DNA from 4 places in the Salipiger abyssi genome. Region 2 is predicted to be linked to each of the others. Evidence: riboswitches for the same ligand, from Rfam matches in the RefSeq annotation. Region 2 holds a riboswitch; each other region holds the start of a gene.
What was found. A riboswitch is a leader RNA that binds a small molecule or an ion and turns the genes downstream of it on or off. The one in region 2 is predicted to bind cobalamin.

Region 1 (3,201 bases), 450 kb from region 2:
CCTCGTCGATCGGCGTCATCATCGGCGCCCTACCCGGCACCGGCGGCGACATCGCGGCGCTCATGGCCTACGACCACGCCAAGCGCGTGACGAAAAAGCCGACACGCCCCTTCGGCACCGGTGCCATGGAAGGGCTGGTGGCGCCCGAGACGGCGAACAATGCCGCGGTGGGCGGGGCCTTCGTGCCGATGATGACGCTGGGCATCCCCGGCGACGCGGTGACCGCGATCATGATCGGGGCGCTTTTCATCCACGGGCTGAACCCCGGCCCGATGCTCATGGTCGATCAACCGCAGATGTTCTGGTTCATCGTCGGCGCGCTGCTGACCGCCAATGTCTTTATCCTGATCTGCGGCCTGACCGGCATCAAACTCTTCACCAAGATCGTCGAGATGCCGCGCGCGGTGCTGATCCCGCTCATCATGCTGCTGTCGGTGGTGGGCGCCTATGCGGTCAACAACTCGGTCACAGATGTCTACTGGATGCTGGGCTTTGGCGTCTTCGGTTATTTCATGCGGCATTACGGCTATCCGCTGGGGCCGGTGATCCTGGGTGTGATCCTGTCGCGGCTGCTCGACGACAACTGGCGCCGGGCGATCATCTCCGAGCGCGAAGACCTCGGCGCCTTCTTCGCGGGCATCTTGACCAGCCCGCTGTCGCTGACGCTGCTGCTGGTCTGCATCGTGATCCTCCTGTCCCAGACCCCGCTGTTCACACTGCTGAAATCCCGGGTATCGAAAGAGACCGGGGATCAACTCTAGGCGCGCGCTGCGCACCTGAATCCGGCTTCCAAGGGTGGCCGAACAGGGCTGATTTACGGCACGGCTCGGCCGTGCCGTTTTTCACAAACAGGGTCAGCACCGGCCTTTGTGGTTATCGACATGCGCCTGCCACAAGAGAGTTCACGACCGATTGCCACGCAGGTCAGAGCACGGCTGAGCGTCGGGGCCATCCACTTGGCGGAACCAAGGTCGTAAGTGGGCTCGAAGCTGACTGATCGCTCTGCGGCGGTCGGTATGGTTTCAGGGTGCGGCATCGCCGCTCTTTCCGACCGATAGTGGTCAGTCGCGCTGAGCACCGGGCGCTGCCACACCCGGCCCCGAGCTATCTGCATACCGTTCGAGATTGAATGTCCGTTTGCGTGCCGCGCACAGTCGCGAGATAAGGACATCATCAGGTGCCCCCTTGGGGGAGAATCGGGAAGCCGGTGCAAATCCGGCGCGGGCCCGCCGCTGTATCGGGGATCGTTTGGCAGAAGCCACTGGGCAACGCCCGGGAAGGCGCCAGGACGAGAGGATCCGGAGCCAGAAGACCGGCCTGGTGTCATTGCGCCTCGGGGTGGAGCCCGTGGCGCTTTGAAATATGCGAGGCCCGATATGCCCCCCGATCCGTCCGCCAGAACTGTGCTTCCGCAGCCCGCCCGCCGGTTTGACGAACAGGAACGTCAGGCGCTTTACGATATCATCAATGCCCGCCGCGACGTTCGGAACGAGTTCCGGCCCGATCCGGTCGATCCCGACGCCCTTTGGCGCATTCTCGCGGCCGCGCATGCCGCGCCGTCGGTCGGCTTCATGCAGCCATGGGATTTCCTGCTGATCCGCGACCCGGAGCTGCGCGCCTGCGTGCATGCCGCCTTTCTCCGCGCCAATGCCGAGGCGGAAGAACTGTTCGACGGAGACCGCAAGGCGCTTTACCGGTCGCTGAAGCTCGAAGGCATCCTGACCTCTCCGCTAAACATCTGCGTGACCTGCGACCGGACCCGTGGCGGGAAGGTCGTACTGGGCCGGACCCATAACAGCGACATGGATCTCTATTCGACGGTCTGCGCCGTCCAGAACCTCTGGCTGGCCGCCCGTGCGGAAGGCGTGGGGATCGGCTGGGTTTCGATCTTTCGACCGGAGGATCTTCGCGGCCTGCTGGGCATCCCGGATCACGTTGAAATCGTTGCTTACCTTTGTGCCGGATATGTCGATGAACTCTACACGACGCCGGAGCTCGAAGCCCGCGGCTGGCGCAAGAGGCTGGAACTCGAAAGCGTGATTCATGAAAACGGCTGGCCCGCAACGTAGCCGCAGGCAAGCGTTGACGCGATCCGCCACGCCACATGCGCCCCGGCACAAACGAGACCAAGAGCCAGGCAGAAAACTCCATCCAGCCCCTTCTGACCGAAGGGGCCTGCGGCCTTTGCACACCCGTCATCGAATGCACGCGACACCGATCTGGTCCGCTATTCGACCGATCAAGACGACACTTCGCGCTCAAAGGCCTCCCCCCGGGACGCCGCTGCGAACAACCTCTTGCGAAACCACATCTCATGTCAGCCGCTATGCAACGACATCGCGCGTCGCAGCCCAACGGGGGCCGCCCTGACACGCATCCAGGATAAGACACCTAGCTTGCCCCTGCTCCGCGAATTTTTGCAGTCAACTCGGCTGCCGTCAGGCCAGCCCCCAGAAGAGCGCTCATCAGCAGGCGTGCCTTGATGGGCGACAGGCTCCCGGAGAAATATGCGCCCGCAGCGGCGAGGGAACAGCCGCCCGAATCTCGCCCGTATACCGGCAACGTGCGCCCTTCGGGACAGCGCGACGCCACGATGACGGGGATATTGTGCGTGCTCAGCCGGCGCACCGCATCTGCAAAGCCGCGGGGCGCATTTCCACGGCCGAAAGCGGCGAGGACCACGGCCTTGACCCCGCTCTGAAGACAGAAATCAAGATATTCGGGAGAGCTCCCAAGACCCAGCAGCATCAGCTCGACGCGGCTTTCCAGCCGTTTTGTGGCAACATGTACCCGCTGGGTCGGGCGGCGATAGAGATAGACCTCACCGCCATCGACCTCCCCCAGCTTGCCGAGCCCGGCCGACCGGAACGCATCGACGCGCGACGTGTGGGTCTTGCTCACCTCGCGGGCCGCATGGATATCGCCTTCGAACAGCACAACGGTGCCGATGCCACGCAGGGCATCGCTTGCCGCACAGCGAATGGCATCGGCGATGTTTCTCGGGCCGTCGGTGTCCGGTTCACCTGCATGTCTCTGTGCACCGGTGAAAACGACCGGCTTTTCGGACGTCACGAGAATGTCGGAGAGATAGGCGCTCTCTTCCATGGTGTCTGTGCCGTGGGTGACCACGACGCCAACCACTTCCGGGTTTTCAAGTATCGCGGCAATGCGTCGGCACAGGCGATGGGCCATACCGAGATC
Region 2 (3,201 bases):
ATGTCGGGGATCACCACGCCGAGGCTCAGCGTCTTGATACGGATCTTTTCGTCGGCATTCTCGCGCTTGGTGTCGAGGAACCGCAGAATGTCCGGGTGGTGGGCATTGAGATAGACCGCCCCCGCGCCCTGCCGCGCGCCGAGCTGGTTGGCGTAGCTGAAGGAATCCTCAAGCAGCTTCATCACCGGGATGACGCCCGAGGACTGGTTCTCGATGCCTTTGATCGCCGCGCCGTGCTCGCGGATATTGGTCAGCATCAGCGCCACGCCGCCGCCGCGCTTCGACAGTTGCAGCGCAGAGTTGATGCCGCGCCCGATGCTTTCCATATTGTCTTCGAGCCGCAGCAGGAAACACGAGATCAGCTCGCCGCGCTGCGCCTTGCCGGCATTGAGGAACGTGGGCGTCGCGGGCTGGAACCGGCCGCCCAGCATCTCGCGCATGAGCTGCATCGACAGCGCCTCGTCGCCGCGTGCCAGCGTCAGGGCGACCATCACCACCCGGTCCTCGAACCGCTCCAGATAGCGTTTCCCGTCGCGGGTCTTCAGCGTGTAGCTGGTGTAATATTTGAACGCGCCGAGGAAGGTCGGAAAGCGGAACTTGATCTTGTAGGCCGCATCCCAGATCTTTGCCAGGAAGGCGTCGTCATACTGGCCCAGCACATGGGCCTCGTAGTAGCCCTCATCGACCAGATAGCGCAGCTTTTCCTCAAGCGAGTGAAAGAACACCGTGTTCTGGTTCACATGCTGGAGGAAATACTGCCGCGCGGCCATGCGGTCGGCGTCGAAGCGGATCTTCCCCTCGTCGTCATAGAGGTTCAGCATCGCGTTCAGCGCGTGGTAATCCAGACCCTGCCATTCCGCCGGCACCGCCTTGGCGGGGGCTGCGTCGTTCAGATCGCGGTCGAGAAGTGCGTCTTCCAAAACCTGTCCAGTCCTTCTCTGACACGGGCGATGTCGGTCTCTGTGCCGGCCAGCTCGAACCGGTAGAGAACGGGGACGCCGCATTTCTGCGCCACCACATCGCCCGCCAGGGCGAACAACGCCCCGAAATTGCGGTTGCCGCCGGCGATCACGCCGCGGAGATGCTGCCTCGTGTCCGGATCGTTGAGGAACCGGATCACCTGTTTATGAACCGCCCCCCGGCCCCGCCCATCGGCATAGCTGGGCGTCACCAGGACAAAGGGCGCGCGCGGGGCGGGCATGTCGTCCTCGGAGGATACGGGGATACGCTGCGCCGTCAGCCCGAGCCGGGAGACGAAGCGCTGCGTGTTGCCCGAGCGCGAGGAGAAATAGACCAGCCCGCCCATGCTGTGCTCTCCGAGTCGCGCTCAGCTCAGCGCGCTGATCTTGTCGGGGCGGAAGCCGGCCCAGTGATCGTCACCCGCCATCACCACCGGCGCCTGACGATAGCCGAGCTCGGTCACCCGCGCCATCGCATCGGCATCTTCGGTGAGGTCGATCAGGTCGAAGGCGATGCCCTTGGCGGCCAGCGCACGGGTGGTGGCGGTGCATTGCACGCAGGCGGGTTTGGAGTAAACGGTGATGCTCATCGGGTGTCCCTTGTCTGTCGTCTGCCTGTTGGCGGGCGCCGGCAAGGGAGACGCGGACAGGCGCGGAAACCCGCGCCAATCACTGCTCCCGGACCCACCGCCCAGTGTCGTGTCGTCGTCCTGGCAGGTCTCCTGGCTCACGGCTCAAGCGCCTCGGCCCGCCTTCCCAACGCCGAAACGCCAGTGGGGATGGGCTTTGACTTACCGCTTACAGTTGCGGGGGCAGCGTCGGTGTTTCACCGGACTTCCCTTTTCACCCGCACCGAAACGCGGGCACCAAGACTACAGGATATTGATCACAGGGATGTGGCGCCGTCAATATATAGCGGCCCATCTCACGTCATGCCGCCACGTCCGGCAAGGCCCGATCGCGCCTTCTGTGCCTGCATTTTCAGCCCCAAACAGGCGGGCGAAGCGCGGCTTGAAAGTTTTTCATGATAACAATGATAATTATGAAATGGCTTTGAGGGGGGAATGCCGGTAAGCGGAGGGCCTTTAAGGACCAAAAGGAAGTCATCCGCATGTCCCGTCCCGAGCCGCAGCGCGCGCCCGTCTTTGACCGTCTCTACGATGCCGCCCGCGACCGCATTCTCATCCTCGACGGCGCCATGGGCACGCAGATCCAGAAACTCGGCCTGTCCGAGGGCGATTTCCAGGGCTGCGGCGGCGGCGCCTGTTCCTGCCACCTGCCGCATGACACCGACAAGCCGCAGCAGGGCAACAACGACATCCTGAACCTGACCAAGCCCGAGGCCATCGAAGAGATTCACTATCAATACGCCATGGCCGGCGCGGATATCACCGAGACCAACACCTTTTCCTCCACCACCATCGCCCAGGCCGATTACGGCATGGAGGACGCGATCTACGACCTGAACTTTCAGGGCGCACAGATCGCCCGCCGTGCGATGGACCGGGCCGAGGCCGAGGATGGCCGCCCGCGCTTTGTCGCCGGCGCGCTCGGGCCGACCAACCGCACCGCCTCGATCTCGCCGGACGTGAACAACCCGGGCTTCCGCGCGGTGACATTCGACCAGCTCCGCGAGGCCTATGGCCAGCAGGCGCGCGCGCTGATCGACGGCGGCGCCGATATCCTGCTGATCGAGACGATCTTCGACACGCTGAACGCCAAGGCCGCGATCTTTGCCTGTGAGGAGGTCTTTGCCGAGCGCGGCGAGCGGCTGCCGGTGATGATCTCGGGCACGATCACCGACCTTTCCGGGCGCATGCTCTCGGGCCAGACGCCCACCGCCTTCTGGCATTCGGTGCGCCACGCCAACCCGTTCACCATCGGGCTCAACTGCGCGCTCGGTGCCACCGCGATGCGCCCGCACCTGGCCGAGATCGCCGGCGTCGCCGACACGATGACCTGCGCCTATCCCAATGCCGGCCTGCCCAACGAGATGGGCGAATACGACGAATCGCCCGAGCAGATGGCCGAGCAGATCGAGGGCTTTGCCCGCGAGGGACTGTTGAACATCGTCGGCGGCTGCTGTGGCTCGACCTATGACCATATCCGAGCCATCGCCAAGGCCGTCGAGGGCTACCCCCCGCGCGAGATCCCCGAACAGCCGCCGCTGATGCGGCTTTCCGGGCTGGAGCCCTTTACGCTGACCGAGGACATCCCCTTCGTGAACGTGGGCGAGCGCACC
Region 3 (3,201 bases), 1.9 Mb from region 2:
CGGCGCCGGCGCTGCCGCGCCGCGCGCCCCTGTTCACTGGATCGACAGGTCGAGCTCGTATGCCACGGTCTTGCCGGCGTCCTGGTCATTGCCCATGAGATAGACGCGAATGGTGTAAGTGCCCTTCTCGGGCAATTCGACCGTCGTCGCGTTGCCGTTGATCGAGCTGTTATAAATCGCCACGTTGTCGCTGCCGGGCGGCAGGATGTTGAAATAGGCCGAGCCGGAACTGTCGAGCTCGACGAACATCTCCTGCCCCTGCCCGGCGCCCAGCCTGTAATCGTGGTAATCGTGCCCCGTCACCTCGCCGCCGACATGCGTGCCGTACTGCCCTTTCGGGAAATGCACATCGCTGACCATCTGCGCCGCCGCCAGCGCCGGCCATGCCGTAACCAGCGCCATGCCGAGCGCCAAAGACCTGATATTGCGTTTCATCCTGTCTCCTCCCCTTCCGTTTCGGAAGCCGATCATACCCCGTTTCGGCGCCGTCACGAACGAAAATCATCGGCACGTATCGGGACGAGCAGCACCTCTGGCGACTGGCGGCGTTTTGGCGCGGAAACCCGCATTTTTCCGCTTGACGGTTCGCCCCCGCTATCATACCCACCGCTCCACGGTTTGGCGGAGTAGCTCAGTTGGTTAGAGCAGCGGAATCATAATCCGCGTGTCGGGGGTTCAAGTCCCTCCTCCGCTACCATTTCCCCCCCGAAAATCTTTGTTCGCGAGCTTCGCAAGTCGCGCTGTCCGGCGCCAAGTCGGTCAAATCGCCTTTTGCGGACGCGATCACGCTTGCCCGATGCCCGTGCTCGCGCCGACACCCGGATGCCGCAACCATGCCGCAGGTGTCCACAGACCCCACCGGCTTGACAATGCGGCGCAATCGGGCGCAACTGCCGGCACGCTGGTGCCTGTGAGAACAGGTGAAAAGGGAATGTGCCAGCCCGGGCAACCGGGTCAAGCACAGCCGCCCCCGCGACCGTGACCGGAGAGGTCGCCCAAAGCCACTGGCATCGTGCCGGGAAGGATGGGCAACCGCAGGAGAGGCCGAAAGGCGCTCTGAAATCCGCAAGCCGGGAGACCTGCCAGCGTAAGACGACTTGCAACCGGACGGGGTGTTCCGGTGTCGGGAACGCTGTTCGCGAACGGACTCCTCCCGCCATCTGACCCGCGTCCCATGATACATGGGACCGAACAACATGACAGACGCGGCCCTATCGCCGCCCGCGCAGACCGAGCTGCTGGTCTGCATCAAATGCCGCCGTGGCGGCGCGGCGCCGGCGGATGCGCGCCGGCCCGGACGCCGGCTCTATGACAGGCTGAGCGACGCAACGCTGCCCGAGGGCGTCACGCTGCGCGCCGTCGACTGCATGCAGAACTGCGATCACGGTTGCAGCGTCGCCCTGCGCGGCGGCACGCGCTGGACCTATCTCTACGGCAATCTCGACGAGGGCGGCCCGCTGGAGCCGCTGCTCGACGGGCTGGAGCGCTACCACGCCACGGCTGACGGGCTGATCCCCTGGCGCCAGCGTCCGGAGCATTTCAAGCGCAACTGCATCGCCCGCATTCCCCCCGCCGTCTTTTCCGATCCGCTTCAGGAGGCCGACCAATGAGCAATCTCGCAAAACTCCCCGTCACCGTCATCACCGGCTTTCTCGGCTCGGGCAAGACCACGCTCGTGCGCGAGCTGATGCGCAACCCCGGCGGCAAGCGGCTCGCCGTGGTGGTCAACGAATTCGGCGATGTCGGCGTCGATGGCGAGATCCTCAAGAGCTGCGCCATCCCCGACTGCCCGGCGGAGAACATCATGGAACTGGCCAATGGCTGCATCTGCTGCACCGTGGCCGACGACTTCATCCCCACCATCGAGGCGCTGATGGCGCTCGACCCGCGCCCCGATCACATCCTGATCGAGACCAGCGGGCTGGCGCTGCCGAAGCCGCTGCTCAAGGCTTTCGACTGGCCCGATATCCGCTCGCGCATCACCGTGGACGGGGTGATCGCGCTGGCCGATGCCGAGGCGGTGGCGGCGGGGCGCTTTGCGCCGGATGTGGCACGGGTCGATGCCCAGCGCGCCGCCGATGACAGTCTCGACCACGAGACCCCGCTTTCGGAGGTGTTCGAGGATCAGATCTCCTGCGCCGATATCGTGCTGCTGACCAAGCCCGACCTCGCCGGCCCCGAAGGCGTGGCGCAGGCCAAGGCGGTGATCGCCGCCGAGGCGCCGCGCCCGATCCCGGTGGTCGAGGTGGCCGAGGGCGTGGTCGATCCGCGGGTGATCCTGGGGCTGGAGGCCGCCGCCGAAGACGACATGGACGCCAGGCCCAGCCATCACGACGGCGCCGCGCCCCACGACCATGACGATTTCGATTCGGTGGTGGTGGAGATCCCCGAGCTGGCCGATCCGGCGGCGCTGGTCGGCGCCATCGAAACCCTGGCGCGGGAACGCAACGTCCTGCGCGTCAAGGGTTATGCTGCGGTCGCGGGCAAGCCCATGCGGCTGCTGGTGCAGGCGGTGGGCGCGCGTGTGCGTCACCAGTACGACCGCCCCTGGGGGTCAGACGAGCCGCGCCGGGGCCAGCTTGTGGTGATCGCAGAGCATGACGATATCGACCCGGCGGCGATCTCCGCCGTGCTGGGCGCGATCTCCGAAGCGGCGGAATGACCTGAGGGCGCCGGGGGCCTCCCCCCCCGGCGCGACCGGAGCCAGCGATGCACATCCTCTTTCGCGAAAGCCACGGGCTCGAAGAAACCGAGACCCCGACCGACCTGGGCCAGAGCCCGGCGGATCTGGTGGTGCTGTCCTTCTCCGACAGCGATCTCGGCGCCTTTGCCGGCGCCTGGCATCGCGGCGGCGGGCGCGAGGGACGGCTGCCGACGCTGCGGCTGGCAAGTCTTGCGGCGCTGAAACATCCGCTCTCGGTCGACACCTATGTCGAGCAGACGCTGGAGGGCGCCAAGGGCATCCTGATCCGGCTGATCGGCGGCATGCCCTACTGGGCCTACGGGCTGCAACAGGTGCGCGCGCTGGCCGAGCGCAGGGGCATCGCGCTGGCGGTGCTGCCCGCCGACGGACGCCCCGATCCGCGCCTCGATGCGCAGTCCACCGTGCCGGTCTCGACCCTGCGGCGCCTCGCCCAGCTCTGCGATGCGGGCGGCGTGGTGGCGGCGCAGGCGGCACTGGCGCAGCTCGCGCTGGCGGCG
Region 4 (3,201 bases), 1.9 Mb from region 2:
GGCGGCGATCTTCGAAACGCCGGTGCTGGCGGATCTGGCGCGGCGCATTGCCGAAGATGCCCCCGGCGATGACGGGCTCGGCCCGGTGCTGCGCCTGTCGCGGGGCAGCCGCCCGCCGCTCTTTGCCATCCATCCGGCGGGCGGCATCGGCTGGTGCTATCGCGGCCTGGCCGCCGCGCTGGAGGACCGCCCGCTGATCGCGCTGCAATCGCCGCTGCTCGATGCCGCAGCGCCCGATCCGGCCACGCTCGACGCGCTGGCGCGGGCCTATGCCGCGCGCATCGCCGAGCTGGCGCCCGAGGGACCGCTGCATCTGGCGGGCTGGTCGCTGGGCGGGCTCATCGCGCAGGCCGCCGCCTGTCATCTGGAGCGGCAGGGGCGGGTCTGCGGCATGGTGGCGCTGCTCGATTCCTACCCGTCCGAATGCTGGCGCAACGAGCCGGAGCCCGGCCCCGACGCGGCGCTACGGGCGCTGCTCGCCATCGCCGGGCACGACCCTGAGGCGCATCCCGAGCTTACCGACCGCGCCGCGATCCTCGGCTTCCTGCGGGCGCGGGGCGAGCCGCTGGCGCAACTGCCAGAGCGCGCGCTCGACGGGGTCATCCGCTCGGTGCAGCAGACCAACCGGCTGGTGCGCGGCCATCGCGAGGCGCGTTTCGGCGGTACGCTCCTGCATGTGCGCGCGGCGCGCGATCACGCCGGCACGGCGCTGCGCCCGGAGCTCTGGCACCCCTTTGCCGCGCGGCTCGAAACCCTGTCTCTGCCCTGCCTGCATGGCGAGCTGCTCTCGGCCCGGCTGCGCCCGGCGCTGGCCGAGGGGCTCATGCGCGCCATGGCGCGGGACGAGCGTGCCTCCGCTTTCACGACCTGAACGACGCTGCATCCGGGCGTTCCTTTTGGCGCCCGGACGCGGTAGACTTGCGGGCGAGGCAGAAAGCACAAGAAGCAGGAGAGAACATGCGCGCACTCGTCTTCAAGGCGCTGGCAACCGGCGTGCTGGCAGCGGTATTCTGCGCGGGCCCCGCGGCGGCGGGCTGGCGCGACCGGTACGAGGTCTATGGGGTGGCGGAGGGCGACATGCTGAAGCTGCGCGGCGGCCCCGGCACCGGCTTCGACGTCTATGTCGGCCTGCCGAACGGCACGGTGCTGCGCGTCCATGAATGCACCCAGACCGGCGGCACCCGCTGGTGCGAGGTCTCGCTCGACCGCGCGCGGAGCCTGAAGGGCTGGGTCTCCTGGGCCTATCTGCGCGAGCTCTGATCTTTCATCGCTCGCCCGTGGGCGGGGGCTTTCCCGCCGGCTCTGCCGCGCAAACCGGCAGAGCCTCTGGCGATTCCGCGGCAGGGCAGGGGCGCCGCATATGGCGATTGACCCGGCCCGCGCTTTTCTGGCATGCATGTGGCATGTCCGGTTCCGGGGTTTGCCCCCCGGAGGAAAGAGGGAATACAGTGCGGCGCGTTTCGCGTCCAAATCTGTAGCTGCCCCCGCAACTGTAAGCGGCGAGCGAGGCTGATCACGCCACTGGAGCGATCCGGGAAGGCCAGCCAGAGCATAGACCCGCGAGCCAGGAGACCTGCCGGACAGGCGCCCTTGGAAGGGGCGCTTCCACCGGACGCCGGGGTGCGCGTCTGGCCTTGTGCGCCGGACATTGCCCCGTCGCGCATTGGTCCGATGGCTCCCGTTGTCCAGCACAGGATTGCGCCGGGTGTGGCGCAGATGGACAAGGACGACGACCCTTATGAAAAAGACCCTGCTCGCGGCGGCGGCCGCCATTGCCCTGCCGGCGATGGCCAATGCCCATTTCCTTCTGGAATACACCACCGACACGATGATCGAGCGCCCCGGCGACGTGCCGGTCAAGCTGATCTTCTGGCACCCGTTCGACAATGGCCATGTGATGGATCTGGAGATGCCGGAAGAGTTCTTCATGATCCATAACGGCGAACGCACCGACCTCAAGGAGACGCTGGAGCCGGTGCGCTTTACGGGTGGCGAGAACGAGGGCGCGGCCTTTCTCGGCTCGGTGCCGGTCAAGCGCTCGGGCGATTACGTGCTGGTGACGGTGCCGGTGCCCTATTACGAGGAATCCGAGGATATCTATATCCAGCAGATCACCAAGGCCTTCCTCAACCGCAGTGAACTGCCCACCGACTGGATGCAGCCCGCCGGCCTGCCGACCGAGATCCTGCCGCTGAACAAACCCTATAACGTGCTCGCCGGCTCGACCTTCACCGGCCAGGTTCTGGCAGAGGGCGAACCGGTTGCGGGCGTCGAGATCGAGATCGAATACATGGCCGCCGAGCCCGACATGGACAGCGCCGCCTCCACCGATCCGGCGGTCTCGCCGCCGCCGGGCGGCGCGGTGGTCGCGGTGTCGGACGCCAACGGCTATTTCACCTTCGGCATTCCGGAAGCCGGCTACTGGGGCTTTGCCGCGCTCGGCTCGGGCCCGGCGACCGAGCATGAGGGCAAGGAGCTCAGCCAGGACGCGGTGATCTGGATCCGCGCCTGGGATCTGGAGTAAGCGCCATGCATATCGTGGACGGCGCCCTTTCGAACCCGGTGGTGATCGGCGGGGCCGTTGCCGCCGCCGGGGGCATCGCGCTGGGCCTGCGCGCGCTGCCGCTGGAGCGTATTCCGGCGGCGGGCGTGCTCTCGGCGAGCTTCTTCGTCGCCTCGCTGGTGCATGTGCCGATCGGCCCGTCCTCGGTGCATCTCATCCTCAACGGTCTGGCCGGGATCGTCCTCGGCTGGGCCGCCTTTCCGGCGCTCTTCGTCGGGCTGCTGTTGCAGGCGGTGTTCTTCGGCTTCGGCGGGCTGACGGTGCTGGGGGTCAATACGCTCAACATCGCGCTACCCGCCGTGCTGGCCTGGATGCTCTTTGGCCGCCTTGCCGCCTCCGGCACGCCGCTCGCCGGTGCGGTCTGGGCGGGGATCGGCGGCGCCTTCGCCATCGCCGCGACGACGGTGATGGTCGGGCTCGCGCTGGCGCTTTCGGGCGACGAATTCCTGCCCGCCGCGAAACTCGTCTTCTTCGCGCATATTCCGGTCATGGCCATCGAGGGGCTGCTGACGGGCTTTGCCGTGCTGCTGGCGCGCAAGGTCAAGCCGGAGCTCTTCACCTCGCTGAAAGGGGCGCGGGCATGAAACGGATCGTGCTTTTGCTGACCCTCTGCCTTGCCGCACCGGTGCCGGCGCTGG

Region 1: it holds a riboswitch for cobalamin, as region 2 does, so the genes downstream of both, bluB (5,6-dimethylbenzimidazole synthase) here and nrdH (glutaredoxin-like protein NrdH) in region 2, are expected to answer to the same signal.
Region 3: it holds a riboswitch for cobalamin, as region 2 does, so the genes downstream of both, Ga0080574_RS07430 (DUF1636 family protein) here and nrdH (glutaredoxin-like protein NrdH) in region 2, are expected to answer to the same signal.
Region 4: it holds a riboswitch for cobalamin, as region 2 does, so the genes downstream of both, Ga0080574_RS07520 (DUF4198 domain-containing protein) here and nrdH (glutaredoxin-like protein NrdH) in region 2, are expected to answer to the same signal.

The regions. Positions count from the first base shown of each region.
Region 1 is NZ_CP015093.1:2,676,377-2,679,577, reverse strand. Features, by position in the region: gene Ga0080574_RS16525 (tripartite tricarboxylate transporter permease) at 1-761, shown strand, start outside; cobalamin riboswitch at 1,159-1,335, shown strand; gene bluB (5,6-dimethylbenzimidazole synthase) at 1,377-2,069, shown strand; gene Ga0080574_RS16515 (asparaginase) at 2,392-3,201, opposite strand, start outside.
Region 2 is NZ_CP015093.1:3,127,057-3,130,257, reverse strand. Features, by position in the region: gene nrdE (class 1b ribonucleoside-diphosphate reductase subunit alpha) at 1-821, opposite strand, end outside; gene nrdI (class Ib ribonucleoside-diphosphate reductase assembly flavoprotein NrdI) at 890-1,306, opposite strand; gene nrdH (glutaredoxin-like protein NrdH) at 1,328-1,549, opposite strand; cobalamin riboswitch at 1,655-1,845, opposite strand; gene metH (methionine synthase) at 2,071-3,201, shown strand, end outside.
Region 3 is NZ_CP015093.1:793,557-796,757, forward strand. Features, by position in the region: gene Ga0080574_RS07420 (hypothetical protein) at 34-435, opposite strand; tRNA gene Ga0080574_RS07425 (tRNA-Met) at 621-697, shown strand; cobalamin riboswitch at 886-1,101, shown strand; gene Ga0080574_RS07430 (DUF1636 family protein) at 1,197-1,610, shown strand; gene cobW (cobalamin biosynthesis protein CobW) at 1,607-2,662, shown strand; gene cobN (cobaltochelatase subunit CobN) at 2,710-3,201, shown strand, end outside.
Region 4 is NZ_CP015093.1:810,923-814,123, reverse strand. Features, by position in the region: gene Ga0080574_RS26445 (amino acid adenylation domain-containing protein) at 1-871, shown strand, start outside; gene Ga0080574_RS07525 (SH3 domain-containing protein) at 958-1,260, shown strand; cobalamin riboswitch at 1,392-1,595, shown strand; gene Ga0080574_RS07520 (DUF4198 domain-containing protein) at 1,739-2,524, shown strand; gene cbiM (cobalt transporter CbiM) at 2,530-3,147, shown strand; gene Ga0080574_RS07510 (NikL family nickel/cobalt ECF transporter subunit) at 3,144-3,201, shown strand, end outside.